2 regions of the Serratia sp. L9 genome follow, and region 1 is predicted to be linked to the other one. Evidence: predicted binding sites of a transcription regulator. Region 1 holds the regulator's gene; the other holds the start of a gene.
What was found. Region 1 encodes Fur, which represses iron uptake genes when iron is present. Its sites were predicted from a motif close to ATAATAATGAGAACNACTATCAA; they were not measured.
Positions count from the first base shown of each region.

Region 2: a site for Fur is predicted at 2,326-2,348, ahead of feoA (ferrous iron transporter A). Genes of this name have one in related genera too.

Region 1 is NZ_CP192591.1:5,193,940-5,209,149, reverse strand. It holds gene nagA (N-acetylglucosamine-6-phosphate deacetylase) at 1-1,059, opposite strand, end outside; gene nagB (glucosamine-6-phosphate deaminase) at 1,077-1,877, opposite strand; gene nagE (N-acetylglucosamine-specific PTS transporter subunit IIBC) at 2,327-4,360, shown strand; gene glnS (glutamine--tRNA ligase) at 4,583-6,247, shown strand; gene chiP (chitoporin ChiP) at 6,845-8,233, shown strand; gene chiQ (ChiQ/YbfN family lipoprotein) at 8,284-8,610, shown strand; gene ACQ86O_RS24735 (beta-N-acetylhexosaminidase) at 8,629-11,292, shown strand; gene fur (ferric iron uptake transcriptional regulator) at 11,597-12,043, opposite strand; gene fldA (flavodoxin FldA) at 12,565-13,104, opposite strand; gene ybfE (LexA regulated protein) at 13,316-13,603, opposite strand; partial or broken gene ybfF (esterase) at 13,854-14,623, opposite strand; gene ACQ86O_RS24710 (LysR substrate-binding domain-containing protein) at 14,701-15,210, opposite strand, start outside.
Region 2 is NZ_CP192591.1:1,491,537-1,506,746, forward strand. It holds partial or broken gene feoB (Fe(2+) transporter permease subunit FeoB) at 1-1,892, opposite strand, end outside; gene feoA (ferrous iron transporter A) at 1,969-2,193, opposite strand; gene ACQ86O_RS06950 (Tex family protein) at 2,836-5,172, opposite strand; gene greB (transcription elongation factor GreB) at 5,291-5,773, opposite strand; gene ompR (osmolarity response regulator transcription factor OmpR) at 6,246-6,965, shown strand; gene envZ (two-component system sensor histidine kinase EnvZ) at 6,962-8,332, shown strand; gene pckA (phosphoenolpyruvate carboxykinase (ATP)) at 8,487-10,106, opposite strand; gene hslO (Hsp33 family molecular chaperone HslO) at 10,305-11,183, opposite strand; gene hslR (ribosome-associated heat shock protein Hsp15) at 11,209-11,619, opposite strand; gene yrfG (GMP/IMP nucleotidase) at 11,616-12,296, opposite strand; gene ACQ86O_RS06990 (intracellular growth attenuator family protein) at 12,371-14,500, opposite strand; gene nudE (ADP compounds hydrolase NudE) at 14,947-15,210, shown strand, end outside.

The sequences.
Region 1 (15,210 bases):
TTCAATCGTACCTAAGCGCTGTTCAACACCGATAGCGCGTGCCGGGTACAGTGTTGCCATGCGCAGCGCTTCGTCCAGCGCGATACCGACATGTTCCACACTGTTTTGCACCGCTTCGATCATGGTCAGTGCGGAACCGCTCAGGGTGCCGTTTTCATCAACGCACAGCCCGTCACGATAGTATATTGTTTTACCAGCGAAAATAAATTGGTCAATTTCGGCACCAGCCGGTGCGGTGGCATCAGTGACCAGCACCAATTTATCACCTTTTACCCGTTTGGCGTTACGGATACTCGCCCAGGCAACGTGATGGCCATCGGCAATGATGCCGGTATAGACTTCTGGCGTGTCAAAAATGGCACCCATCAGGCCCGGTTCACGGCCAGTAATATACGGCATGGCGTTGTAGAGATGAGTCGCGAAAGTGATCCCAGCGGCGAAACCGATGCGCGCCTGATCATAAGTCGCGTTGGAGTGCCCTGCGGAAACCACGATGCCTGCATCGGCCAGCAGTTTGATCAGGTGGGGCTCAACCATCTCTGGTGCCAGCGTCACTTTGGTGATCACATCGGCGTTGGCACACAGGTAACCGATCATCTCGCTGGTAGGCTTGCGGATAAACGCCGGGTTGTGGGTGCCTTTTTTCACCGGGCTCAGGTATGGCCCTTCCAGATGCAGACCAAGGGCCTGGTTTGGATTGTTTTTAAGATAAGCGCGCATCACATCGACGCTATGCTTCATAAATTCGTCGCTGCTGGTGATCAGCGTAGGCAGATAGCTGGTACAGCCGGATTTCTCGTTGGCACGCTGCATGATGTCCAGCGTTTTTTCCGAGATGGCCTCCAGTGAGTCGTTAAACTGCACGCCGCCGCAGCCGTTAAGCTGAACGTCGATAAAACCGGGGGCTAGGATGGCGCCACCCAGATCGCGCGTTTCGATGCCCGCTGGCAAATCAGCCAGTGGGCAGACTCGTTCAATCAGACCATCAGCAATCACTACTGCATGTTGGTCGAGCACGTCGTGGCCGGTGTAAATCCGGCATTGGGTTAAAGCGAACATGTAGCCCCCTGCAAAAATTAAAGACTATTAACGCTTTCCGCTTCTAATTCGCGGAAATACTTGACGGTTTTTACCTTCAGCTCCATGGTGGAAGGTTCGTCACAAACCACCACGGCTTTGGCGTGCAATTGCAGGCAACTGATGGTCCACATGTGGTTGATGCTGCCTTCCACTGCGGCTTCCAGTGCCTGTGCCTTGCCACGGCCGGTAACCAGGATCATGACTTCTTCTGCATCCAGAAGAGTACCCACGCCCACGGTCAGAGCAAATTTTGGCACCAGGCTAACGTCGCCGCCGAAGAAGCGGGAGTTGGCAATGCGGGTTTCTTCAGTCAGCGTTTTGATACGGGTACGCGAAGCCAGGGAAGACGCTGGTTCGTTGAAGGCAATGTGCCCATCAAAACCTACGCCACCCATGAACAGGTTAACTTTGCCGTAAGATTTGATCTTGGCTTCGTATTGGCGGCATTCCTCATCAACGTCTGGTGCGTTACCATTCAGCAGGTTGATGTTTTCACGCGGAATATCCACGTGATCGAAGAAATTGCGATGCATGAAGGTGTGATAGCTTTCCGGGTGTTCCTGCGGCAGGCCAACATATTCATCCATGTTGAACGTGACTACGTGCTTGAAACTGACTTCGCCGGCTTTGTGCATCGCAACCAGATGCTTGTAGGCTTCCAGCGGGGTGCCGCCGGTTGGCAGGCCAAGTACAAACGGGCGATCTGCCGTTGGTTTGAACTTGTTGATACGTTGGACGATATGGCGTGCAGCCCATTTGCCGACTTGTGCAGTATCTTTCAGTGGGATAAGTCTCATCATACACCTCTAGGTAAAATAAACGGTGGCAACTTCCGACGTCTTTCAAGCTGTAGCGTTGTTATCAGCTCCGGTCATTTACCGGGGAAAGCGCCAGGGAATTAACCCTTTGGTCGCTTGGCTGTAACCTGAAAGCCATAGGGTACTATACTGTTCGGGCCAGAACTGGAGCTTTAATCGTAACCCAGCTTTATAAAGCTCGCGTTACGCATTACCGCCCTTTGATTTTTTGAATGATAAAATAAGTTTTGTGCGATGGCTAGCAATGTGGCAGGTCAAGACTACTTTTTGGTGATATTTGTCACAAAAAATGAGGTTTTAATTTGCGATACGAAATAAATTTTTTACACTCCGCATAGTAATACGAGCCATGCGTGATTTTAAAAAGGTAGTGAGATTTCTCAATAAACTACTAATAGGGTCCGTCCGCGGACGAATAGGGGGAAAAGGTGAACATTCTTAGTTATTTGCAAAAGGTGGGCCGGGCCTTGATGGTTCCGGTAGCCACGCTGCCTGCCGCAGCCATTTTGATGGGCGTCGGGTACTGGATTGACCCTGTTAGTTGGGGTGGAGACAACGCTCTGGCAGCATTGTTTATCAAATCCGGTGCGGCCATCATCGACAATATGGCAGTGCTGTTTGCCGTAGGTGTGGCTTATGGTATGTCAAAAGACAAGGACGGGGCAGCAGCGCTGACCGGTTTTGTCGGCTTCCTGGTTTTAACCACCCTGTGTTCACCTGCCGCCGTGGCGATGATCCAGAAAATCCCGGTGGAGCAGGTTCCAGCTGCGTTCGGTAAGATCCAGAACCAGTTCGTTGGTATCCTGGTCGGTATCATCTCCGCCGAAGTTTACAACCGTTTCAGCGGTGTTGAGCTGCCGAAAGCGCTGTCATTCTTCAGTGGGCGCCGTCTGGTGCCAATCCTGATCTCCTTCCTGATGATCCTGGTTGCCTTCATCATGATGTACGTCTGGCCGGTAGTTTTCAGCGGCCTGGTGAACTTCGGTGAGCACATCCAGAAACTCGGCTCTGCCGGTGCGGGTATTTACGCCTTCTTCAACCGCCTGTTAATTCCGGTCGGTCTGCACCATGCGTTGAACTCGGTATTCTGGTTTGACGTTGCCGGTATCAACGATATCCCTAACTTCTTGGGTGGTCAGCAGTCTATCGAAGCGGGTAAAGCCACTGTGGGTATCACGGGTCGTTACCAGGCGGGCTTCTTCCCAATCATGATGTTCGGTCTGCCAGGGGCAGCCTTGGCCATCTATCACTGCGCACGTCCTGAAAATAAGGCGAAAGTTCTGGGTATCATGATGGCGGGGGCGTTTGCGGCCTTCTTCACCGGTATCACCGAACCGCTTGAATTCTCCTTCATGTTCGTAGCACCAGTGCTGTATGTGATCCACGCAGTGCTGACCGGTATCTCCGTGTTCATCGCGGCAAGCATGCAGTGGATTGCCGGTTTCGGTTTCAGTGCGGGTTTGGTGGATATGGTACTGTCAACGCGTAACCCGTTGGCGACCCATTGGTACATGCTGATCCTGCAAGGGTTGGTATTCTTCGTTATCTACTACGTGGTGTTCCGCTTCACTATCAAGAAATTCAACCTGATGACCCCAGGTCGCGAACTGGCCGTTGCCGGCGACGAATCCGACGGTTATGACGTGGATGCAAGTGCGGGTAAAGACGAAAGTGAAACGACTGTCCTGGCTCGCCGTTATGTGAGTGCCATCGGCGGTACTGAAAACCTGACCGGTATTGATGCTTGTATCACCCGTCTGCGTCTCAGTGTGAAAGATTCTGCCCTGGTTAACGATGCCCTGGCCAAGCGCCTGGGTGCCTCCGGTGTTATTCGTCTGAACAAGCAAAGTGTGCAGGTTATCGTTGGTACTCGTGCCGAACTGATCGCCAGCGCTATGCAATCTGTTGTAGCGGCAGGCCCGGTAGCGGCGGCTTCCGCCCCGGCCGCAGAAGCTGCAGCAGCAGAAGTAAAACCACAGGCGGTGCCTAATGCCCCTAAAGCCGTGTTCCAGACGCTGGTAGCACCGGTTACCGGTGAAGTCGTTGCTCTGGAGCAGGTTCCCGACGAAGCCTTTGCCAGCAAAGCGGTAGGTGACGGTGTGGCTATTCGCCCAACGGATAAGACGGTGGTAGCACCGGCTGATGGCACCGTGGTGAAAATCTTCAATACCAACCACGCTTTCTGCCTGGAAACAGACAAAGGCGCTGAAATTGTGGTGCATATGGGTATCGACACCGTAGCGCTGAACGGCCAGGGCTTCAAACGCCTGGTGGAAGAGGGGGCAGAAGTGAAAGCAGGCCAGCCAATCCTGGAAATGGATCTGGAATACCTGAACGCTAATGCGCGCTCTATGATCAGCCCAGTGGTCGTCAGTAATGCGGATGACTATGCCGGTCTGACGGCGTTGGCAACCGGCAACGTAGTTGCTGGCCAGACCAAGCTGTTCGAGATCCAAAAGTAAGTCAGTTTTTACCTGAGAAGTCTGAGGCATTGAACGAGTCATGACGTGATATGCCCAACGTTGGCGGGAAAAGAGCGATCTTTTCCCGCTTTTTTATTTTGGGGCCTGTTTATTTATGGATAATGGCAACGCGTTTTCCTGAAACTAACGGTTGTTTCTGGACGTGGCTTGTTGGAACATAGGCGGTTATGTGTAGCGCATTTGCATTTGAGGAAGAGTGACATGAGTGAGGCAGAAGCCCGCCCAAGCAATTTTATCCGTCAGATTATTGATGAAGATCTGGCATCAGGGAAACACCAGTCGGTACATACCCGTTTCCCACCGGAGCCTAATGGCTATTTGCATATCGGCCATGCAAAATCCATTTGCCTGAACTTTGGTATTGCCAAGGATTATCAAGGCCAATGCAACTTGCGCTTCGACGATACCAACCCGGCAAAAGAAGACATCGAGTTTGTGGATTCCATCAAACACGATGTGGAGTGGTTGGGTTTTACCTGGAGCGGTAACGTACGTTATTCCTCTGATTATTTTGATCAACTGCATCACTATGCGGTTGAACTGATCAACAAAGGCCTGGCCTATGTTGATGAATTGAGCCCTGAGCAGATCCGTGAATATCGCGGTACGCTGACGGCACCGGGCAAAGACAGCCCCTACCGTAACCGCACGGTAGAAGAGAACCTGGCGCTGTTCGAGAAGATGCGTAACGGTGAGTTTGCCGAGGGCACCGCCTGCTTGCGCGCTAAAATCGATATGGCATCGGCGTTTATCGTGATGCGCGATCCGGTTATCTACCGCATCAAGTTTGCAGAACATCATCAGACCGGCAACAAATGGTGCATCTATCCGATGTACGATTTTACCCACTGCATTTCTGATGCGCTGGAAGGGATCACCCATTCGCTATGTACGTTGGAATTCCAGGATAACCGCCGTCTGTACGACTGGGTGCTGGATAACATCACTATTGCGTGCCATCCGCGTCAGTATGAGTTCTCGCGCCTCAATCTTGAGTACACCATTATGTCGAAGCGCAAGCTGAGCCAGTTGGTGTCAGAGAAGGTTGTCGAGGGTTGGGATGACCCGCGTATGCCAACCGTTTCAGGCCTGCGCCGCCGTGGCTATACCGCCGCCTCTATCCGCGAGTTCTGCCTGCGTATCGGCGTAACCAAACAGGATAATAACGTCGAGATGGTGGCGCTGGAGTCCTGCATTCGTGACGATCTCAATGAGAACGCCCCACGCGCCATGGCGGTGTTGGATCCGGTGAAGGTGATCATCGAAAACATGTCTGATGACGTGCAAATGGTGACGATGCCTAATCATCCGAACAAACCGGAAATGGGTAGCCGTGAAGTGCCATTCAGCCGCGAAGTGTATATCGATCGCGCCGACTTCCGTGAAGAAGCCAACAAACAATACAAGCGCCTGGTGCTGGGCAAGGAAGTTCGCTTGCGTAATGCCTATGTGATCAAGGCGGAACGTGTAGAGAAAGATGCGGCAGGCGAAATCACCACTATCTTCTGTACCTATGACCCTGAGACGTTGAGCAAGGACCCTGCAGATGGCCGCAAGGTGAAAGGGGTGATCCACTGGGTGTCAGCAGCGCATGCGTTACCGGCGGAAATCCGCCTGTATGACCGCCTGTTCAGCGTGGCCAACCCGGCGGCGGCAGAGGACTTCCTCGCCACCATCAACCCGGAGTCACTGGTTATCAGGCAGGGCTTTGTAGAGCCAAGCCTGGCAATGGCACAGCCAGAAAAGGCTTACCAGTTCGAGCGTGAGGGGTATTTCTGCGCGGACAGCCGCTATTCCACGGCCGAACGTCTGGTGTTTAACCGCACCGTAGGTCTGCGAGATACCTGGGCGAAAGCTGCCGTTTAAGCGCCATCCTGATATCTACTCTTCTAGCGCAGCGTTGGCTGCGCTTTTTTTATTTTTTAAAAAACTGGGTGTTCCGGTCTTTAATTGACCGGCATTTTCTCCCCGATCTGCGTTTGTTATCTCGTTACTGACCCAGAAATAGATCATCCTCGGGATTCCCACCTTATTTCAGCCTAATCTCTTTATCCTTTTTTATATATTCGCGATGCGAATTAATATCATTTATAGAGCGCTCTCATTTTATTCCTAAGTGGTTGTTTTTACCGGCTGAAACCTTTCAATTCCTAAGGGATACCTAGGTCTATCTCGGTAAATTCTGATTTAATTGAATTTTTTATTCAAAAATACGCATTGTTGATTGTGGTAACAAAATCTCAGCGATTTGTGCTCTTTGTCATACTTTGACAAATCTATATCACTTTTCATTTGATAATTCGCGTCGCGAAAAATAGTCTAGCAGCAGCAATAAAGGCTGGGCAGAATTTTTTCTCTCAGCAAAATTTTACCCGATTCGGGTTTTTTAATTAGCGGCCGTGCAGGGCAGTGGTGAACGCAGGCGGGCGCACTTTTATAGTCAAGTCAAAGAGGAATTTACTTATGGGTACGCACGGTGCTCGGCGTAAAACGCTGGTGCTCGCTGTCGCGGGTGCATTGTTAGGAACAGGGTTTGCCATGGCCCCAGAAGCGAAAGCTGAAGGGTTTATTGATGATTCTACGTTGACCGGTGGGGTGTATTACTGGCAGCGTCAGCGCGATCGCAAAGACGTTGAGACCGGTGAATTCAAAACCAACCTTTCTCACTCAACGTGGAACGCCAACCTTGATTTCACGTCTGGCTATGCGGCAGACATGTTTGGTATCGATGTTGCGGCATTTACCGCCATTGAAATGGCCGAGTCAAGCGAGAGTGGCCACCCGAACGAAATCGCCTTCTCCAGCCGTAACCGTACCTATGATGAAGATTACTCGGGCGATAAAAGCGGTATCAGCTTGTATAAAGCCGCCGGTAAATTCAAGTATGGCCCGGTTTGGGCGCGTGCAGGTTATATCCAGCCAAGCGGGCAGACGTTGCTGGCCCCGCACTGGAGCTTTATGCCGGGTACCTACCAAGGGGCGGAAGCCGGCGCCAACTTTGACTACGGCGATTCTGGTGCACTGAGTTTCTCCTACATGTGGACCAACAAATACAAAGCGCCGTGGCATATCGAGATGGATGATTTCCGTCAGAATGACCGCACCACCGGCGTTTCTTACCTGCACTCACTGGGTGCCAAATACGATTTCAAAAACGATCTGGTGCTGGAAGCCGCTTTTGGCCAGGCACAGGGCTATGTGAATCAGTATTTCACCAAAGCATCTTATAAGTTTGATGTTGCTGGCAACCCAATGACGACCAGCTACCAGTTCTACGGCGCGGAAGATCGCATCGGTGATAAGAACGATCCTAACAGTATTTATGATGGCCTGGCGTGGTTACAGGCGCTGACCTTCGGTTATACCACCGGCCAGTTCAACTGGCGCCTGGAGGGGACCATGGTCAAGGCGGAAGGTAACCAGGGCTTCTTCCTGCAACGTATGACCCCAACTTACGCCTCCTCCAACGGTCGCCTCGATATCTGGTGGGATAACCGTTCCGACTTTAACGCCAACGGCGAAAAAGCACTTTTCGGCGGCGTGATGTATGACCTGAGCAACTGGAATCTGCCGGGTATGGCTGTTGGTGCTTCCTATGTTTATGCTTGGGACGCCAAGCCAAGCACCAACCCGATTTACGATCAGAGCCAGCGCTTAAAAGAGAGCGCTTACAGCCTGGATGCGATGTACACCATGCAGGAAGGGCGCGCCAAAGGCACTCTGTTCAAACTGCACTTCACGCAGTATGACAACCATTCTGATATTCCAAGCTGGGGCGGTGGTTACGGCAACATCTTCCAGGATGAGAAAGACGTCAAATTCATAGTTATCGCACCGTTCACCATCTTCTAATGCTCTCCCCGGTGGTCATGCTGCCGGGGAAGCGTCACAGGAATATAACGATGAAAAAACTGATGTTGATTATGGCCTTGGTTGCCGGGCTTAGCGCCTGCTCGCAGTCTGCTGCGCCACCGGAAGATGCCAAGCTGCGCCAGGCCTACAGCGCGTGTATCAACACCGCTGAAGGGTCGCCAGAAAAGCTGCAGGCTTGCCAGGCCGTGCTGAAAGTATTGAAACAAGAGAAAGCGCATCAACAGCTCGCTGAACAGGAAACCGTACGGGTGCTGGATTACCAGAGCTGCATTCAGGCAGCACATACCGGCAACGGCCAGGCGTACGACGCTAAATGCGGGAAATTGTGGAAAGAAATTCGCGCTAACAACAACTGATTACCCAAGAGGTTGAAGATGAACAAGTTTAAGATGAGTACCCTCGCCGCTTTGACGGCAACCGTCGGGCTATTTGGCAGTGTAGGTTCTGCCATGGCTAACCAGCAGGTTGTTGACCAACTCAGTCAGTTGAAAGTAAATCTGAAGATGCTGGATAACCGTGCGGCTGATAACGGCGTTGATTGCGCCAAGCTGGGCGCTGACTGGGCATCCTGCCATAAAGTGCTGATCACCCTGACTAATGGTGCCCAGGAAATTAAAGACAAAGACTGGGCTATTTATTTCCACAGCCCACGCCAGACGCTGAAAGTGGATAACGATCAGTTCAAGATTAGCCATCTGACCGGCGATTTGTACAAACTGGAGCCTACCGATAAATTCACCAGTTTCCCGGCGAATCAGGCGGTGGAAATCCCGATTATCGCTGAATACTGGCAACTGTTCCGTACTGACTTCCTACCGCGCTGGTACGCGACCTCAGGGGATGCCAAACCCAAGATCCTGGCGAATACCGATACCGATGATGTGCACCAGTTTGTTGCTCCTTTCACTGGCGATCAGTGGAAACGCACCAAAGATGACCACAACATTCTGATGGTGCCAGAAAGCCGCTTTGCCAAGAACCAGGATTTGAAAGTGCTGCCAATGGCGACACTGCGTGGCCAGATTATCCCGACGCCGATGGACGTGAAGATTCATCAGAATGATGTTGATTTGAGCAAAGGCGTCGCGCTGGAGCTGAGCGCCCTGGCCAAGCCTGCGGCGGATGCGGCAGCCAAGCGTTTTGAACTGCTGGGCGTAGAAAACAAAGTGGGTGGCTATCCGATCAAAACGGATATCAAACCTGGTGCATTTAAAGGCGACTTGGCTGTGCCGGGTGCCTATCAGTTGAAGATTGGAGAGAAAGGAGCGGTGATCACCGGCTTCGATCAGGCCGGGGTGTTCTACGGTCTGCAATCCATTCTGTCGCTTGTCCCGACCGACGGCAGCACCAAGATTGCTACCTTGGATGCCAAAGATGCACCGCGCTTCCAATATCGCGGCATTTTCCTGGATGTTGCGCGCAACTTCCACCATAAAGACGCCGTATTGCGCCTGTTAGATCAGATGGCCGCGTACAAACTGAATAAATTCCACTTCCACCTGACGGATGACGAAGGCTGGCGTATCGAGATCCCTGGCCTGCCGGAGTTAACCGAAGTGGGTGGCCAGCGCTGCCACGATCTGAGCGAAACCACCTGCCTGCTACCGCAATATGGCTCTGGCCCTGAGCCACACGGCGGTTTCTTCTCCCGTCAGGATTACATCGACATCGTTAAATACGCTCAGGCGCGCCAGATCGAAGTGATCCCAGAGATTGATATGCCTGCGCATGCCCGTGCCGCGATCGTTTCCATGGAAGCCCGCTATAAGAAACTGCTGGCCGAAGGGAAAGAGAAAGAGGCCAATGAGTTCCGCTTGCTGGATCCGACCGACACCTCAAACACGACTTCGGTACAGTACTTCAACCGCCAGAGTTACCTGAACCCTTGCCTGGATTCCTCCAAGAACTTTGTTGATAAAGTGATTGGTGAAATTGCCCAGATGCACAAAGAAGCCGGGCAGCCGCTGCAAACCTGGCACTTTGGTGGCGACGAAGCGAAGAACATCCGCCTGGGCGCTGGCTATACCGACGTGAAAAAGCCGGAAGCTGGCAAAGGCATCCTGGATCTGAGTAAAGAAGACAAGCCATGGGCCAAGTCTGAAGTGTGCCAGGCGATGATCAAAGACGGCAAAGTGGAAGATATGGAGCACTTGCCGAGCTACTTTGGTCTGGAAGTCAGCCAACTGGTGAAAGCGCATGGTATTGACAGAATGCAAGCGTGGCAGGATGGCCTGAAAGACGCCAAAAATGCCCAAGCCTTCGCCACCAAGAATGTTGCGGTCAACTTCTGGGATACTCTGTATTGGGGCGGGTTCGACTCGGCTAATGACTGGGCGAACAAAGGCTACGACGTGGTGATCTCCAACCCAGACTATGTCTACATGGATTTCCCTTATGAAGTGAGTCCGGACGAGCATGGCTATTACTGGGGCACCCGTTTCAGTGACGAGCAGAAGATCTTCAGCTTCGCGCCAAACAACCTGCCGCAGAACGCCGAAACGTCGGTTGACCGTGACGGCAACCACTTCACGGCCAAGAGCGACAAACCATGGCCAGGTGCCTATGGCCTCTCTGCTCAACTGTGGAGTGAAGTGGTGCGTACCGACCAGCAAATGGAATATATGATTTACCCACGTGCGCTGTCTGTAGCAGAACGTGCATGGCACCGTGCGAGCTGGGAACAGGATTACCAAGCTGGCCGTGAGTACAAAGGTGGTGAAACCCATCTGGTTGATACTAAAACCCTGGATAAGGATTGGCTGCGCTTCGCCAACCTGGTCGGGCAACGGGAACTGGCCAAATTGGATAAAGGTGGCGTGAGCTATCGCCTGCCGGTACCAGGAGCACGCATTATCGGTGGCAAACTGGAAGCGAACATTTCGCTGCCGGGCCTGGGGATTGAATACTCTACCGATGGTGGAAAACAGTGGCAGCGTTACGATGATAAAGCGCGCCCTGCGGTGACTGGGGACGTTCAAATCCGTGCGATCAGCCCGGACGGCAAACGCTTCAGCCGCGCTGAACCCGTTAAGGCATAAGCCTGAAGGAAGCCCGTCTGCGTGTCGGCGGATGGGCTTGATACCCGTTGTCTCTCAAGCCGTAGTGTCGTTAGCTGCTCCCAATGACCAGGTTCATCCGTGGCGTTGGTCCTAAGGGATGCGCAAGCGCGCCAACTTGAAACTCATCGGGTATATCGTTAAGTGTTGTAAGAAAGAAGTACTGCAAGTGCCAGATTTTAAGTCATCATTTTCCCCGGGCCTGTCCGGGGATTTTTTTGTCTGAAATATTAGGCATAAAAAAACCGCCGTAAAAAAGGCGGTTTCTGTGTCTGGCGAACCAGTCTTATTTTTTGTCGTGCAACGTTTCGTTTTCGCGGCAATCACCGGTTTCACAGTGGCCGTACAGATACAGGCTGTGATTGGTGAGCTTGATGCCGTGTTGCTTGGCAATATCACGCTGGCGAACTTCGATAGACTCATCGCTGAACTCGATAACCTTGCCGCAATCCAGGCAAATCAGGTGATCGTGGTGATGTTGCTGGGTCAGTTCGAATACGGACTTGCCGCCTTCAAAATTGTGACGGGTGACAATACCCGCGTCATCAAACTGGTTCAGCACGCGGTAAACCGTGGCCAGGCCAATTTCTTCACCCATATCTATCAGTTTTTTGTACAGATCTTCCGCACTGACGTGATGGCATTCCGGATCCTGCAAAACTTCCAGAATTTTGAGTCGCGGAAGCGTGACTTTTAAGCCAGCCTTCTTCAATGCGGTGTTGTTGTCAGTCATGCGGATTCAGTCCTGTTACTGTGCTAATCAAGTTGAGGCGTTTTCGCCTATGGCATCGGTCAGCACAAAGGGTTAATTGCGTCTCATTATAGAACCGGTTGCCGTAAATAGGAACCGCCGGTTGTTAACAAAGATATCTTTGTACTCTTATACGTTACATATGCAACGTCTTGATGGGTGGGATAAACCGATATCTCAGTCTACCGGAGTGACGTGAAAAGTTAAAAACTTGTGGTATCTATTATTATAATCCGTGATACCGATAACAGTCCACATACCCGTCGTCTTTCAAGCTGCAGCGTTGTTACCTGCACTCAATGACCAGGTCCATCCGTGGGCCTGGCCCTGTAAGGGCCGCTGCAAGCAGCGTTCAAATCTGTTCCAGACAGATTTGTCACCCCGGTGACTCACCGTAGCAAGCGCCGGGGGATGAAAGAACTGGGTACCTGGCTGCAACGCGAAATCCATAGGTATGTCAGTAATGCATTTTACCTTACGGAGCGTTGGTAGAGGCTGCAGGTTTAACCGATAATTTCGGCCAGGCTAAGTTCTTCACCAATCTGCTTAACCCAGGCTTCTACACGTTCGTTGGTCAGTTCAGGCTGACGGTCTTCGTCAATGGCAAGACCGACAAAGTGGTGATCGTCTGCCAGACCTTTGGACGCTTCGAAATGGTAGCCTTTGGTTGGCCAATGGCCGACGATGGCGGCACCGCGTGGTTCAATGATATCGCGGATAGTGCCCATCGCATCGCAGAAATATTCCGCGTAGTCTTCCTGATCGCCACAGCCGAACAGCGCTACCAATTTGCCATTGAAGTCGATGTCTTCCAGCGTCGGGAAGAAATCATCCCAGTCACATTGGGCTTCGCCGTAGTACCAGGTCGGGATACCAAGCAGCAGGATATCGAACGCTTCCAGATCTTCTTTACTGCTTTTGGCAATGTCGCGGATTTCTGCGACGTCGTTACCGTATTTTTGGTGAAGATGTTTTTGGATCATCTTGGCAATGTTTTCGGTATTGCCAGTATCGCTGCCAAAGAAAATGCCTACATGAGCCATATTACAGATAACCTTTTAATTCAATGGATTGTATTGCGTAAACGCGGCGTAAGGCGCTGCCATGGGCACTGAACCTCACCCGTAAATGCGTATCATGCCAGAAATTTGCCCTGGGGTTTTATCACGTTTATGCGATGCCCTGGGATCTAAATAACAGTGGGGTTGATCTGGCGTCATCCTTAACGCCGTGCCGCGCCTGCGGCAGTAGAGATCATGGTTCTGGCTGTTCTTCCGCCAGTTTTGCCAGCAGCATCTGTTCAATTAATTCGCTGCGACTGATATTGCGCTGGTCCGCCAGTTTATTCAGAGCATCTACCGCGTCCGCGTTGATTTTCAGCTCCACACGCCGTAAACCTCGCACTTTGTCACGCCGTAGCTGATTGCGCTTATTGATTCTAAGCTGTTCATCACGGGAAAGCGGGTTGGTTTTCGGGCGCCCCGGGCGGCGTTCATCTGCGAACAGATCCAGCGTCGTGCGATCCGTTTGTTCTTTTGCCATTGTTGCGCTACTGCAAGGGGGTTTGCATCAAAAAACGTTTTCACGCTTCCGGACGGTTCGGTTAACACAATTCGGGCCAATAAACCCTAACCCAAATTTACCGCCAGCCAGACGCTGATACCTACGTTGGACATGGTGGCAAAATCATAGCGCGCCATATTACCCCAGCAGATGGAGGGACGACAATGCTTAACTTGGCCGAAAACGCGCTAAGCCATTCTCTTTAGCGCGTTTTTTCGCCAGTTAAGATTCAGGCCTGGTCAATAAAGCGGTGGATGGCCCGTAATACCGCCTCGGGTTTCTCGGCATGAACCCAATGGCCACTACCAGCGACGACGTACGCACGAGCCTGAGGGAATTGGCGAGCGATGTCATCCCGGTAACTGTCTTGTACATACGGGGATAGCCCACCACGGATAAACAGCGTCGGATGTGGCCAAGGGGGATTTCCTGCCAGCCGATGATATTGGCGTATTGTTCAATCAACACCGGCAGATTGAAACGCCAACTTCCCGCATGGAAAGATTTCAGCAGGAACTGGATCACACCTTCTTCATCCAGCGTTTCACGCATCAACTGGGCAGCTTGTTGACGCTGAGTTATGCCTGCTTCGGTGACGCTCAGCAGAGCGGTAAAAATCTGGTCATGGCGGCGGGTATTGTAGTCCACAGGGGCGATATCGATCGCCACCAGCCGCTCGATTCGATCGGGGGCGATTGCCGTCAGTGCCATTGCCGCTTTCCCGCCCATCGAGTGGCCGATAACAATGGCTTTCTCTATCCGTAAATCATCTAGCAGCGTCAAAAGATCTTGCGCCATCGCCGGGTAGGTCATTTCTTCAGCGCGAGGGGAAAGCCCGTGATTGCGCAGATCGACTTTGATGACACGGTGATGTTGGCTCAGATCGCGGGCCAGCACGCCCAGGTTATCCAGATTGCCGAACAGACCGTGGATCAACACCACCGGAAGGGTTGCCGGCATAGCGGCCTCTGCGGCCAACGATTGATAATGTAATTTCATGGTGAAGTTTATAATTTGCAGGTAGCCCATTAGGTTACCACGATTAACCAGACCCGTCGTCTCCCGGGCTGCCAGCCTCAATTCATCGGCGCTGGTTTGAGATAAGCAATGCCTTCTTCCTCATACAGGCCATAAATCATTTGCAGCAGCGTCTTGATGTCCTCAGATTCATCCAGCAGCCGGGTGCTCATGATGATGGGGGAAACCAGATACTGCTCATTCAATGCCTTGTAGATCACATCCCGGCGCTGCAGGCTGTGCAGGCAGTTAGGCACCAACGTGATACCTTCGCCTGCGGCGACTAATCCCAGAGCCACCTGAAGTTCCCGAACCTCCATGATCTTCTGGGGTTCCAGAGCGCGATCGCGAAATGTCGCCAGAACTTGATCGGCAAAGCTTGGCCGAGGCGCCTGCGGATAAACAATCAGCGTTTCGGATTGCAGGTTGCGCAGCGTTAATTCTGACGCATTCGCCAGCGGATGGTCGGCAGCTAAAGCCGCCATCAGGATCTCGTCGCGTAAAATAATGCGGCGAACGTTGGCGTCTTCATAACGGATACGGCCAAATCCCACATCGATTCTTCCCTC
Region 2 (15,210 bases), 2.0 Mb from region 1:
GAGGCTGAAGGTCTCTTTCAGGCCCTGCCAGGTTTCCTGTGCGGCGGCGGCCAGTTCATCCAGCAAGTTGAAGTTTTCTGCATCGAAAGGTTCATTGGTGATGTGCTCTGCGGTGTACAGCGTGTTAAGCGTACCAACCACCACTTCTTTCGCCATTGCCCCGGTAACCAGGCCGACGGTAGCCTGCCAGTTATCGCTGTGCACACCCATTGGCTGCAACAGTGGAGTCAGTACTTTTGAAACCGACGCCAGCGCCGAATCATTGATGTTGTCTACCGGTTTGCCGCTAAACGAGAAGCTGTTCAGGCCGCCGATAAAGATGCTGGCTATCACGATAACTTTACCGGCGCGCAGTACAAAGCCTTTCAGACGCTGCCAGGTTTGCAGAAGCAGGCTCTTCATATGCGGCACGTGGTAGACCGGCAGTTCCATAACGAATGGCGATGCTTCGCCACGCATGATGGTGTACTTCAGGATCAGGCCGGTGAGGATCGCGACGACGATACCCAGCATATACAGCGAGAACACCACGCTGGCGCCGTCCTGGCCAAAGAAGGCCGCAGCAAATACCGCAAAGATGGCCAAACGCGCGCCGCAGGACATGAAAGGCGCCATCATGATGGTGATCAGGCGTTCGCGGGGCGCATCCAGCGTGCGTGCGCCCATAATCGAGGGTACGTTGCAGCCAAAGCCGACGATCAGCGGAACGAAGGATTTACCCGGCAGCCCGAGAGCCTGCATCAGGCGGTCCATGACAAACGCCGCACGAGCCATATAACCGGAGTCTTCCAGGAATGACAGGAACAGGTACATCATGCCGATCTGGGGCACCAGAGGCAGCACGGTATTGATACCGCCACCTACGCCCTGGGCCAGGAAAATAGTCAGCCAATCCGGGAAGTGCAAGGTATAGCCAATCCACTGGATACCCTGGATAAAGATGGCGGCCGAGCCGAGATCGAAAATCGGCTGCAACGCACCGCCGATATTGATCGCCAGCAGGAACATCAGATACATCACCAGCAGGAAGATAGGTACCCCCAGCCAGCGGTTGAGAATCACTTTATCGAGTATTTCGGTCAGGCGATTTGGCAACGCCTGCTGGGAGTTACTGACCGCATCGCAAATGGTGGCGATAGACTGGTAACGTGCATCGGCAATCACCAACGCGGGTTCTTCTTGCTGCTGCTGTTGCAGGGCCAGCCTGGCCTGCGGCAGCATTTCACTGGCGTTACCGGCTAACTGATGGCTGTAGATGTCACCCTCCAGCATTTGCAGCGCCAACCAGCGGCGCTGCTCGGTTGGCAAATTCTGCGGCATAGCATCGGTCAGCCGGGTTATTTCGTTCAACAGCAACGGCGGATAATTGACCAGCGCTTTCAGTTCATTGAGCTGATGGTGGTCAACCGCTTGCTTGAGGGGCCAATCCCGTCGGCTTTGGTAGAAACCAAGGGCACCACCGGGCAACCGAGGCGTGCAGAAAGGGCGGAGATATCAATTTCGATATGCTGGCTTTTGGCGATGTCCTGCATATTGAGCGCTACGATGCACGGAATGCCAAGCTCCAGCAGTTGCAGCGTCAGGTAGAGATTTCGTTCCAGGTTGGAGGCATCGACCACGTTGATCAACAAATCAGCATCGCCGCTCAGGATATAGTGGCAGGCAATCTGCTCATCCAGAGAGGTTTGTTCAGAGATGGTGGTTAGCGAGTAAGTGCCGGGTAAATCCACCAGCGTGACCTGAGATTGCGGGGTACTAAACTGGCCTTCCTTGCGTTCGACCGTTACCCCGGCCCAGTTACCTACCCGCTGGCGCGATCCGGTGAGCTGGTTAAACAGCGTGGTTTTCCCTGAATTCGGATTACCGATTAGGCCAACAGTGATTTTTTTCATAATCCAACGTGATATCAGTCAATTAATAGCGGCCATGAGTGGTATATGGCAAAAGCCTGAGTCGAGGGATGGCGAATTAGGGTTGGCCATCAAGCAGGATCAGGTCCAAATCTTTTCTGCGTAACACCAGGCTGACACGGCGCGTTCTAATTTCTATCGGGTCACCAAGTGGTGCAACGCGCACCACGTCGAACGTCGAGCCGGGCAACATGCCGAGCGACAGCAACTTCTGGCGATAGGCCGGGCTGATTTCGCTGGAGAAGCCGGTGATCTTGTATGTCTTTTTAGGAAAAAGCCGCATGTTGCCTTCTCGTGATTTGGACGCTGAGTTGGAACGTCGCTTTCAGAACTATTTGCCGCCCAGACTACCTGCGAATTACGGTAAATGGGGCCTGGATCGCCGACCCTAAAAGTCGTTCAGCATACACGCAGAATCATAGTGATAACGATTATCGTATTCAATACAAGAAGTGTGGGCATTGGTCAAAAATTGTAAGTGCAGTCACATTTGGCATGCGGCTGTTTGATGGCATAGTTTTAGCATTAAGCCAAAAGCAGTGCAAATGGGCGCAATAAGTTAATAAGGTTGCAAATTTGTACGTTTGACTGGCGTTCTGAAACATTTTTTAAGCAAGTCTGACCTTGTAGGATCGCTTGAAATATTCCTGTTAAGGATCCGATAACATCTCTTTCTGTAAATGAGAGGGGTAACTATTTGTGTTTAAGGCAGAATCATCAAGCGGCAAAGCCAGTGTTAATCGCCATGTTAATAAAAGAGGAAGAGACTGACTGAAAGGCAATTAATGATCGGGTGGGCCTAATGCGAAATTATTCGGTACAAAAATATGTCTTTTTCTTGCTGCACATCAAAAATTGGATGCTGGAGGTGATGCCTTTCACCTGTTCCCTCCCCCGAAGGAGAAGGAACGGGTTGGTGTTTTTATTACTTTTTGCCAAACGCGGCGGCTAGCGCGTCACCCATGGCGCTGTTACCTGCCGGGGCGTTGTTGCGTGGTTTGGCTTTATTGGCCGTGGCTGGCTGGCGAGAAGTGTTGTCGCGTGCCGGGGCGTTATTGTTGCCACCGCCACGGCGTGGGGAACCTTCACCCGGCTGTTCGTCCAGGCGCATGCTCAGTGCGATACGCTTGCGCTGCAGATCGACCTCCATCACCTTCACTTTGACGATGTCGCCCGCTTTCACCACGGTGTGTGGGTCTTCCACAAACTTGTCAGCCAATGAAGAGATATGAACCAGGCCGTCCTGATGAACACCAATATCGACAAAGGCGCCAAAGTTGGTGACGTTGGTGACGGATCCTTCCAGGATCATGCCTACCTGCAAATCTTTCAGCGTTTCCACGCCTTCGGCGAAGGTGGCGGTTTTGAATTCCGGGCGGGGATCGCGGCCTGGTTTTTCCAGCTCTTTCAAAATGTCGGTTACCGTTGGCACCCCGAATTTCTCATCGGTGAAGTCGCTGGCTTTCAGGCTGCGTACCGCGCTTGGGTTGCCCATCAGATCCTGCAACGCCTGGCGGGTCGCGGCCAGAATGCGCTCAACTACCGGGTAAGTTTCCGGGTGAACGGTTGAGGCATCCAGCGGGTTATCACCGTGGTTGATGCGCAGAAAGCCCGCACATTGCTCGAAGGCCTTCGGCCCTAAGCGGCTGACTTTCAGCAACTGTTCGCGGTTGTTAAACCGGCCATTTTCATCGCGCCAGGTGACGATATTCTGCGCCATCATTTTTGTCAGGCCAGCTACACGGGTCAGCAGGGGAACCGAGGCGGTATTGAGATCAACGCCGACTGCGTTCACGCAGTCTTCTACCACCGAGTCCAGTTTCTTCGCCAATTGGCTCTGGCTGACGTCGTGCTGGTACTGGCCAACGCCAATGGATTTAGGATCGATCTTGACCAGCTCCGCCAGCGGATCCTGCAGACGGCGGGCGATGGAAACTGCGCCACGCAGGGAAACATCAAGGTTCGGGAATTCCAGCGCGGCCAGTTCAGAGGCGGAATACACCGAAGCACCCGCTTCGCTGACGATCACTTTCTGGGCTTTGACTTCCGGGAACTGTTGTTGCAGTTCAGCAAAGAAACGCTCGGTTTCACGTGAGGCGGTGCCGTTGCCGATGGCCACCAGTTCAACCTGGTGTTTGATGCACAGCGCAGCGACCACCGTGGCGGCTTTGGCCGCCTGCCCGGTGTGTGGGTAGACCGTATCGGTGGCAACCAGCTTGCCGGTCGCGTCGACAACCGCCACTTTGACCCCGGTGCGCAAACCGGGATCGAGGCCCATGGTGGCACGCATACCAGCAGGTGCGGCCATCAGCAGATCGTGCATGTTACGGGCAAAGACGTTGATGGCCTCATCTTCTGCACGCTCACGTACGGTGCCCATCAGTTCGGTTTCCAGATGCAGCAGCACCTTGATGCGCCAGGTCCAGTTAACCACGGATTTGCGCCAGGCATCGGCCGGTGCGTTGTTCAGGCGCAGGTTGAGATGATTAATGATAATCAGCTCACCCTGGCTTTCACGCGGGGTTTCTTCAAACTGCGGGTCGGCATTCAGCGCCAGTTGCAGTACGCCTTCATTACGGCCACGGAACATCGCCAGTGCACGGTGTGAAGGCACCTGCGCAATAGGTTCGTGGTGATCGAAATAGTCGCGGAATTTCGCGCCTTCTTCTTCTTTAGCTTCCAAAACCCGGGACACCAGATGGGCGTTTTTCCACAGGTAGTCGCGCACCTTGGCCAGCAGGGTGGCATCTTCGGCAAAGCGTTCCATCAGGATATAGCGCGCGCCGTCCAGCGCTGCTTTGACATCGGCAACGCCCTTTTCGGCATCCACAAACTGCTCGGCCAGCTGTTCTGGCTGCTGTTGCGGGTCTTGCCACAGTGATTCGGCCAGCGGTTCCAGACCGGCTTCGATAGCAATCTGCCCGCGGGTGCGGCGCTTGGGTTTATATGGCAGGTAGAGGTCTTCGAGTTCGGTTTTGCTTTGGGTGGCGTTAATCGCCCCTGCCAGTTGATCGGTCAGCTTGCCTTGCTCCTCAATCGATTTGAGGATGGTCTGGCGGCGATCTTCCAGTTCACGCAGATAGCCCAGGCGAGTTTCCAACTGACGCAGTTGGGTGTCATCCAGGCCCCCGGTGACTTCCTTACGATAGCGTGCGATAAACGGCACGGTATTACCTTCATCCAGCAGGCGGATAGCGGAGTCAACTTGCTCCGGTCGGGCCTGTAGTTCGGTTGCAATAATGCGGCTCAGTGGGTCAGTCATAGGTCAGGTATCTGTTAGGGACGATAATCAATAGGGGGACAGTTATACGGTTTGCAGGGAGAAAATGCCAGTCACCCGTGGTTTTTCAAGCAGGGAAAGCCATTCGGAAAAGCCCGAATTATTCGCGCTCTTTGACGTATTCAATCTCATTGACCGACCAGAAGGCTTCACCAGCCGGTGTCTGTACCGTGGCCGTATCGCCAACCTCTTTTTTCAGCAGCGCACGGGCCATCGGGGAATCGATGGAGATATAGTCTTTGCGGCCAAAGATTTCGTCGTAGCCGACGATGCGGAAACGTTTGAGATCGCCGTCATCGTTTTCGATCTCTACCCAGGCACCAAAGAATACACGGCCTTCCTGCTGCGGCGAGTAATCGACGATTTTCAGTTGTTCGAGGCACTTGGTGAGATAACGCACCCGGCGATCGATCTCACGCAGACGCTTTTTATTGTATTGGTAATCGGCATTTTCACTCCGATCCCCCAGGCTGGCCGCCCAGGTCACTTTTTTGGTGACCTCCGGGCGCTCTTCCCGCCAGAGATAATCCAGTTCTTGCTTTAGTTTGTTGTAACCCTCTCGGGTGATCAGCATTGTTTTCATCAATCATCGATCCATCAAGTCACAGGGGGCAATTGCTGTTGGTCTTAGGGGGATTCTCGCATAAAGTAACCTCCTGTACCCGTCGTCTTTCAAGCAGCAGCGCTCAGTCACCCCTTAAGGAAGCGCCAGGGTGGGTGCCTGGCTGTGCTGTACAGGGATGTACAAATGACGCGGGCACACGAATGCGCTAAAGCGGCCAACATGAAATCCCTCGGGCAGGTAATCTTTTCTCTGTGGGCGGTGTTAAATCACCGCAGTTTAATAGCCCTGATTTGAGTGAAAATTGTTGATATTTGGGCAAAAGAATAAGCTTTGTAACAATTTCGTCTAGAATGTATACCATTAAACGCTGTCAGTAATGATGCGGTTTTTTAACAATACGAGGCTGTTGCCAAATAGCCGCCAGCGGGATCAACGCATCAGTGCGGGCCACAGCCTAGAATCAGGCAATACAGCCTTTGGGAGTAAGACAATGCAAGAGAATCACAAGATTCTGGTCGTCGATGATGACATGCGCCTGCGTGCGCTTTTAGAACGTTATTTAACCGAACAGGGTTTCCAGGTACGCAGCGTAGCCAACGCTGAGCAAATGGATCGTTTGCTGACGCGTGAGTCTTTCCATCTGATGGTGCTGGATCTGATGTTGCCGGGGGAGGACGGGTTGTCAATTTGCCGTCGTCTGCGTAGCCAAAGCAACCCGATGCCGATCATTATGGTGACCGCCAAGGGTGAAGAGGTAGATCGTATTGTCGGGCTGGAAATTGGTGCTGACGACTATATTCCCAAACCGTTCAACCCACGGGAGTTGCTGGCCCGTATCCGCGCGGTACTGCGCCGCCAGGCCAATGAATTGCCGGGAGCGCCTTCTCAGGAAGAAGCCGTGATTGCCTTCGGTAAATTCAAACTGAACCTCGGCACGCGCGAAATGTTCCGTGAAGATGAACCTATGCCATTGACCAGCGGTGAGTTTGCCGTGTTGAAGGCTTTGGTCAGCCACCCTCGCGAACCGCTGTCACGCGATAAACTGATGAATCTGGCCCGTGGCCGTGAATACAGCGCGATGGAGCGCTCCATCGACGTACAGATTTCGCGCCTGCGCCGCATGGTTGAAGAAGATCCGGCTCATCCACGCTATATCCAGACCGTATGGGGTCTTGGCTACGTCTTCGTGCCGGATGGCACCAAGGCATGAGACGATTACGCTTTTCACCGCGTAGCTCGTTTGCCCGAACTTTGCTGTTGATTGTCACCTTGCTGTTCGTCAGCCTGGTGACTACCTATCTGGTGGTGCTCAACTTCGCTATCCTGCCCAGTCTGCAGCAGTTTAACAAGGTCCTGGCATATGAAGTCCGTATGCTGATGACTGACCGGCTGCAGCTGGAAGATGGCACTTTGCTTGAGGTGCCGCCAGCGTTTCGGCGCGAGATCTACCGTGAGCTGGGGATTTCGCTTTACACCAACGCGGCTGCGGAAGAGAGTGGGTTGCGCTGGGCGCAACACTACCAGTTCCTCAGCCAGCAGATGGCGCAGCAACTGGGTGGGCCAACCGAAGTACGAGTCGAGGTAAATAAAAATACTCCGGTGGTCTGGCTGAAAACCTGGTTGCAGCCAGACATCTGGGTACGTGTGCCGCTGACTGAAATTCATCAGGGCGATTTCTCGCCGCTGTTCCGCTATACCCTGGCGATTATGTTGCTGGCGATAGGCGGGGCCTGGCTGTTTATCCGCATTCAGAACCGCCCTCTGGTAGAGCTGGAGCATGCCGCCGTGCAGGTCGGGAAAGGTATTATCCCGCCACCGCTGCGTGAATATGGTGCTTCAGAGGTGCGTTCCGTCACCCGGGCCTTCAACCAGATGGCCTCAGGTGTGAAGCAGCTTGCCGACGATCGTACATTGCTGATGGCCGGGGTGAGCCACGATCTGCGGACTCCATTGACGCGTATCCGGCTGGCAACGGAAATGATGAGTGCCGAAGACGGCTACCTGGCGGAGTCGATCAATAAAGATATCGAAGAATGTAACGCTATTATCGAGCAGTTTATTGATTACCTGCGCACCGGCCAGGAAATGCAGACCGAAATCAGCGATCTGAATGCCATTCTGGGCGAAGTGGTTGCCGCAGAAAGCGGTTACGAGCGAGTGATTGAAACCGATATCCTGCCGGGTGAGCTGATGATGAATGTTCACCCGCTCTCCATCAAACGTGCTGCGGTGAACATGGTGGTGAATGCGACCCGCTATGGCAACGGCTGGATCAAGGTCAGCAGCGGGCGCGAGTTGCAACGCGGCTGGTTCCAGGTGGAGGATGATGGCCCCGGTATCAAGCCGGAAGAGCTCAAGCACCTGTTCCAGCCTTTTGTGCGTGGTGACAGTGCGCGCAGCACCAGCGGTACCGGACTAGGGTTGGCGATCGTACAACGAATTATCGATGCGCATGCAGGTATGCTGGAGATCGGCACCAGTGAACGTGGTGGATTGCGCATCCGTGCTTATATCCCGTTACCCATCGAGAAGAAAGAAGCCTCCAGCGGGCAGCAGACTGCCAAAGATAACGCCTAGTTTTTCTCCCTTCGGATAGTGCTGCCTTGTGCAGCGCTATCATTATTGATTGCCGATAGAACTGAACGGCTCCCGGAAAGAACATAAAAAAAGACGCGGCTAACCGCGTCTTGGCATGGCTTGGGCAGGGGATATTTGCCCCTGCCAGAGGGTGTTACAGTTTCGGACCTGCGCTGACCAGAGCCGCGCCTGCCGGTGTATCGGTGTACTTGTCGAAGTTGGTCGTAAAGCGGTTCGCCAGATCGTGCGCCTTCTCTTCCCATTGCTCTATGCTGGCATAGGTAGCGCGTGGGTCAAGAATGGCAGGATCAACGCCAGGCAAGGCGGTTGGCATGGCCAGATCGAAGATTGGCAGCGTGATGGTTTCTGCCTTATCGATTTCACCGTTGAGAATGGCATCGATAATACCGCGAGTATCCTTGATCGAGATACGCTTGCCAGTGCCGTTCCAGCCGGTATTGACCAGATAAGCCTGGGCGCCAGCGGCCTGCATGCGCTTGACCAGCACTTCGGCGTACTGAGTCGGGTGCAGTGACAGGAATGCGGCACCGAAACAGGCGGAGAAGGTAGGTGTCGGCTCGGTAACACCGCGCTCAGTACCGGCCAGTTTCGCGGTGAAACCGGACAGGAAGTGGTACTGGGTCTGGTTGGCTGTCAGGCGTGATACTGGCGGCAGTACGCCGAAGGCGTCGGCTGTCAGGAAGATCACCTTGGTAGCATGGCCCGCTTTTGAAACCGGCTTGACGATGTTCTGGATGTGATAGATCGGGTAAGAAACACGCGTGTTCTCGGTCTTTGAACCGTCGTTGAAATCCACGGTGCCGTCGGCCAGCACGGTGACGTTTTCCAACAGTGCATCGCGTTTGATGGCGTGGTAGATATCTGGCTCAGCTTCTTCAGACAGCTTGATGGTCTTGGCGTAGCAGCCACCTTCGAAGTTGAACACGCCGTCGTCATCCCAGCCGTGCTCGTCATCGCCGATCAACTGGCGTTTCGGGTCGGTGGAAAGCGTGGTTTTGCCTGTGCCGGACAGGCCGAAGAATACCGCCACATCGCCTTTCTCGCCCACGTTGGCCGAGCAGTGCATAGAGGCAATGCCTTTCAATGGCAGCAGGTAGTTCATCATTGAGAACATACCCTTCTTCATCTCGCCGCCGTACCAGGTGCCACCGATCAGCTGCATGCGTTCAGTCAGATTGAATGCCACGAAGTTTTCGGAGTTCATTCCCTGCTGCTGCCAGTTCGGGTTGGTGCACTTGGCGCCGTTCATCACCACGAAATCAGGCTCAAAATCCTGCAGTTCTTCTTCGCTTGGGCGGATAAACATGTTCTTCACGAAGTGTGCCTGCCAAGCCACTTCGGTGATAAAGCGTACTTTCAGGCGGGAATCTGCGTTGGCGCCACAGAAGGTATCAACGACAAACAGACGCTTGCCAGAGAGTTGCTCGGTAACCAGTTTTTTCAGGTCTGCCCAGACTTCAGGGCTGAGAGGTTTGTTGTCGTTCTTGCCTTTACCTTGGTCGGCCCACCAGACGGTGTCCCGGGTGATATCATCGCGGACGATGTATTTATCTTTTGGAGAACGGCCGGTAAAGATGCCGGTATCAACGGCCACGGCCCCTAATTGGGTTACTACACCACGCTCAAATCCTTCAAGAGAAGGATCCGTTTCTTCCTTAAACAGTAATTCATAACTTGGATTGTGAACGATTTCACCAACGTTATGAATACCATAAGCGGCAAGATCCTGGTGGGTTATACCTTTAACACGCATGTCACTGCTCCTTGATCACAGAATTTCTGGCGACAATTGTAGGGAATCAGCCCACAGTAACAGCGATAGGTATCAAATATTTAACGTTTTAAACGTTTTTTAGTTACGTTATGAGATGTAGCACACGGAAAAAAGCAAGCCTGCAAACGGTGTGGGTTGGCGTGCGCCTTATGGCGCACGCCAAGGGGTGGGTATAACTTAGTGCAACTGTGGATTGCTGTCGGTTGTACCCGCATAGAGGCTGGCAATGTCCACTGAGTCAAATACGTAATGATTGCCGCAGTAATCACAATGCATATCAATGTTGCCATCTTTTTCTAACATTTCGGCAACTTCTTCCGTGGGCAGCGTGATCAAGGCATCGGCACAGCGCTGGCGCGAGCAGGTGCAACGGAAGATGACGTCCTGCGGCTCATACAAGGTGACTTCTTCCTGGTGGTACAGGCGATACAGCACTTCGTTAGCTGGCAGGGTGAACAGCTCTTCATTCTTGATGGTGGCGGTCAGTTGCACCAGATGGTCGAAATCATCGGCATTACCGTCCTGGGCTGGCAGCACCTGCAGCAGCATGCCACTGGCGGCTGGTTTACCTTCGGCTTCACCGGTACGGATAAACAGGCGCGTTGGCAGCTGTTCTGACTGACGGAAATACCCTTCCAGACATTCGGCCAGCGTGTCACCTTCCAGGCCAACGACCCCCTGATAGCGCTCACCCTCAGATGGGCTGATAGTGATCACCATAATGCCGTTACCGAGCATCTGGTGCAGGGTACTTTCTGCTGCAATGTCCCCTTCGACACGAGCAACGCCACGCATCTCCTGGCGATTATTGCCGTTGATCACCGCCAGCTTCAGCGGGCCATCGCCCTGAACCTGTACGGTAATGTCACCGTCAAACTTCAGCGTTGCTGTCAGCAGGCTGGTGGCAACCAGCAGCTCACCAAGCAGCGCCTGTACCGGAGCGGGGTAGTCATGATTGGTCAGGATGTGCTGATAGGTTTCGCTGACGGTAACCAGCTCACCGCGCACCGCGTAGTTTTCGAACAGGTAACGGTGCAATTGGTCATGGTTGGACATAGTTTTCTCTCATCGAGGTGAGGGTTTATTCCGGCTCACCAAATTTAAATTTAATCAAATCGCGCCGCTCTTTTTTGTCCGGCCGGCGATCCGGGTGAGGCATGGTCAGCGCATTCATCTTGCGTGCCAGCGCCATTTTCTCGCGATTGGCGATGCTGTCTTGTGTTTCCTGATACATCTGTTGAGCCTCACTGGCTCCCCGCCGCTGGCTGGTGACGGCTAGCACAATCACGGTGCGTTCTTCGTTGCCCTGGCGCAGCTTGATTTCGGCATTAACCTCGACCACCTTGCTCGGTTTGCCACGCTGGCGGTTGTAATGCACTTTACCGCCGTCAATCATTTCGCGGGCTAACGCGCGAGTTTTATAAAAACGGGCTGCCCATAGCCATTTATCCAGGCGTACGGCATCGTCATCCGGTGTTGCTTTGGCTTTCATTGCTCCCTCCGTTCCAACGCGGGTATCAACTGGCGGTAATCGCTCATTGAAGGATAACGCTGGAAAGTTTTACTCGCCATGCTGGAATCCGGGTTCTGCACACCCAGACAGTAGCGGATACCAAACGTGCGGGCAGCGTCCAGAATAGGTTCACCATCATCCACAAATAGCGTGCGCTGCGGATCAAAACCGGTTTGCTGTTGCACCGCCTGCCACAGCCGCTGATCTTCTTTCGGATAACCAAATGTGTGGGTGGAAAGTAATAAATCAAGGTGCTGGTCCAAACCCGTGTGTTCAACTTTCACCGCCAGGCTATGCGGATGGGCGTTGGTCAGCAGAATAGTCCGCTGCCCTGCATCGCGTAATGCCTGTAAAAAAGGCTTGGTATCTTCACGCAAGCGTGCGCGGTTACCGACTTCGTTGGTCATCTGGTAGATATCCAGATTAAGCCGTTCACACCAGTAATCAAAACAGTACCAATTCATCGTGTGTTGCACGGCCAGGTATTCGTCATAAATGATTTTACGGGCGTCATCGAAAGAGATGGCTCGTTGCTCACTTAATGCCTGCGGTACCCGTTTTTGCCAGAAATAGTTGTCGAATTCCAAGTCCAGCAGGGTGCCATCCATATCCAGCAGTACGGTATCAATATCGTGCCAGTCAAACTCAGGAACCATGTGAAAACTCCATAGGCGGATCGAGGCCCGCAGATAATAGCGTTAGCCTAGCATACTGGATGGCAGGAGGAAGACTACGTCATCGGACGTATTGATATCGGGGTCAGTTGCGGGTTGAAGCAACTTTCATAGTAACGCTGGATATCGGCCAGGCGGTGTTGGTTTCTGCGCCAGCGCTGTACCAGCCGCCAGGTGTTGTGGCTAAAGATGGCAACCAGTGCCAGCAGCAGCAAGCTGGTGCCGAGGTAACGCCACAGGGTGACCATATCCGGCTCGCTGTGCAGGGCGATATGCCGAGTACCGTTGGCATCGACAAAGATATTGGTGATTACCCCCTGCGCCCGGAATGGCGTGTGTAGCAACATACTGCTAAGGCGCTGTAACTCGTTCCATTGATCCAGCGCGTTGAACTCGTTCAATGGCTGGGTGGGTAACGGGTGGTCAACTAATTGCTTGCCTTCGTCGCTGGTGATCAGAAAACCGCCCGGTGGCGGACTGTTGAGGGCCGCTGCGGCCTGGCGGGTTTCCCGGGTGACAAAGGCTGAGGTTGCCGCATTGCTGAGGTTTTCCAGTGATTCGGCACTGACTGGCCTCAGCAGGACGTTAACGCCTTTCAGCGCGCCTGATTTGGCCCGTTTCACCAGGCTAGGCCAGTTTTTAGCGTTGCCCAGATTAACCAGGGCATTCTTCAAACGGACACAGTCGGATTCTGTTTCGCATAAATCCTGTGTTTTTAAAACGATATCTGAAAAATCGTCCAGCAGGATCATGCCTGATTTCTCGATCGCACTGGCCAACTGCGGGTTAATCTTTTGATCGGTACCGCTTGGGTGCAGTTGGTTATTGATCGTGGTGATCAGCGCGGTAGCTTTGTCGATCACCTCTGATTCCGGCTGTGGCAGAGGCGCTGCGGTATTCCAGTAGATGCCTGAGCAATCGAAGGGCATAAAGCTTGGTGCGGTGCTGCTATTGCCCGAAGGAACGTAACACATGCCATTTCCTTGCACTTTTAGCGTATCGCCGATATGCAGCGGCGTTGCTTCCAATGCCTGTACGTTGGTGACTTCGGTTTTCTGCGCCCCTTGCAACCATGCGCTGCTTAATTTCGCGGGCAGGCTGAGGGGGATGTAGGTCAGCAGCAATAACAGCACCACCAGCGAACTGGCGACCAGCACGGCATTCTTGCCCCATTGCTGTAGCGGGAAGTTTTTCACTTCATCATGCAAGGAGAGATAGCGCCCCTGACGAACTACCTGGCGGTTGAGATAGATATCCACGTTGGTAGTCTTGCCCAGATCCGAAGTGAGGTAAGGCTGCCAGTGCGGGGGATAAATCAAATCGATAATCCCCAAAGAGATATTGCTGATCTGCCCCTGATTGGACTCGCCAAACAGCCCCCAGCGCTTTGGCGTACCGCGCAGGCAGTGCACTTCTTTGAGTTCGCTTTCAGCTGGGCGGCGAAACAGATTCCATGTCCCCCAGGCGATCATCAGCACCGCGATGAAAATCATCCAGGGGATAACCACCACCGGGCTTATCAAACTGAAAAACAGCAGCAGCAGGGCAACAGAAATGATGGCGGCTTCCTTGATGCCGTTCGGACAATTGAGAGCGTGTTCTTCGCGTGTTTCTTTACGGATATTCACTAGCTCGATATGTTCGCTTTCTTCCTTGCGAATGGAGGCGTTCCTCGTTGGGGCAGCAGTGACTACCGGCGAAGGTGGGCTATCGTGAATATGATCAAGTAACGAGTGGCCATTGAGGGAGATCACCAACGGCAAGGTTTGGGTCTTGATCACTTCCACATGGTTATCGGCACTGATGTATTGCTCCCAAAACGGCGGCAAATGGATCTCTTCCGAATCGAGGTAGTAGCGCCAGTTATTGGGTTCATCGCTTGCCAGGCCATAGCGGGTAATGGCATGGGTGATAGGGTAGACGTTATCGCTGTGCGCAGACAGTGTCAGTTTGGCTGAAGGCAGTGCAGAGGAGCCTGGCAACAGTTTGTTACCCAGACGGTTTTGCTGGTTGAGATAATACTCAATTGCCGAGCGCTCTTGCGCAGTCAGCTTTCGGTGCGTCGGTTTGATGAATGGCAGTGAGCCTGCCAAGGCTAGGCGCTTGCGCAGCCTAAACCAGAAATAGATGCCTGCGGCGATCAGGCAGGCTAGCACCAAGGCCAATATTAACGCTATTGTGCTCATGCTATCCTCATCTTGAACCCATGAAACCGCCGACCTTATTAAACAAGAGATATTATACGGAGTTAACGACCCAGAGATAGAGCGGCGTTAGATAACTCTCATTCAAGCGCCTGACAACACATGATCGCACATTCTTCTATCTATCTATGAAATCATAGCAACCCCCCTAGGGCCTGATATCAGCGTTATCCTATTTTCTTATACAGTTTTAGATCGGTTGGTAGGAAAAATGGTGTCGCGCTGGCTACGCTTGTTAAATAAAAGTAAATTACTAGCAAAGCTCGTTGCGGCAAAGGTTCCCATTAACGCACAATGTGATCAAGATCGAATTCAGCCAGCGTTTGAACAATTTCCTGCCTGGCGCAACCAGCACATAATTACCCAGGTTATCCGCATGCCAGCTCTGATTATACAGAGAGATTGCGGTTAACCTCTTTGAGGCAATCATGGATAAACACCTGCAAAAACCTAAAATTCTGAAAGTAGAAACGGTCGCGCGCTCGCGTTTATTTAACGTAGAGTCGGTCGATCTTGAATTCAGTAACGGTGTGAGGCGGGTCTATGAGCGTATGCGCCCTTCAGAACGTGAAGCGGTGATGATTGTGCCCGTTATCGGGGATGATTTGCTGTTGATCCGTGAATATGCCGTGGGTACCGAATCCTATGAACTGGGGTTCCCTAAGGGGTTGATCGATCCTGGTGAAGGGGTG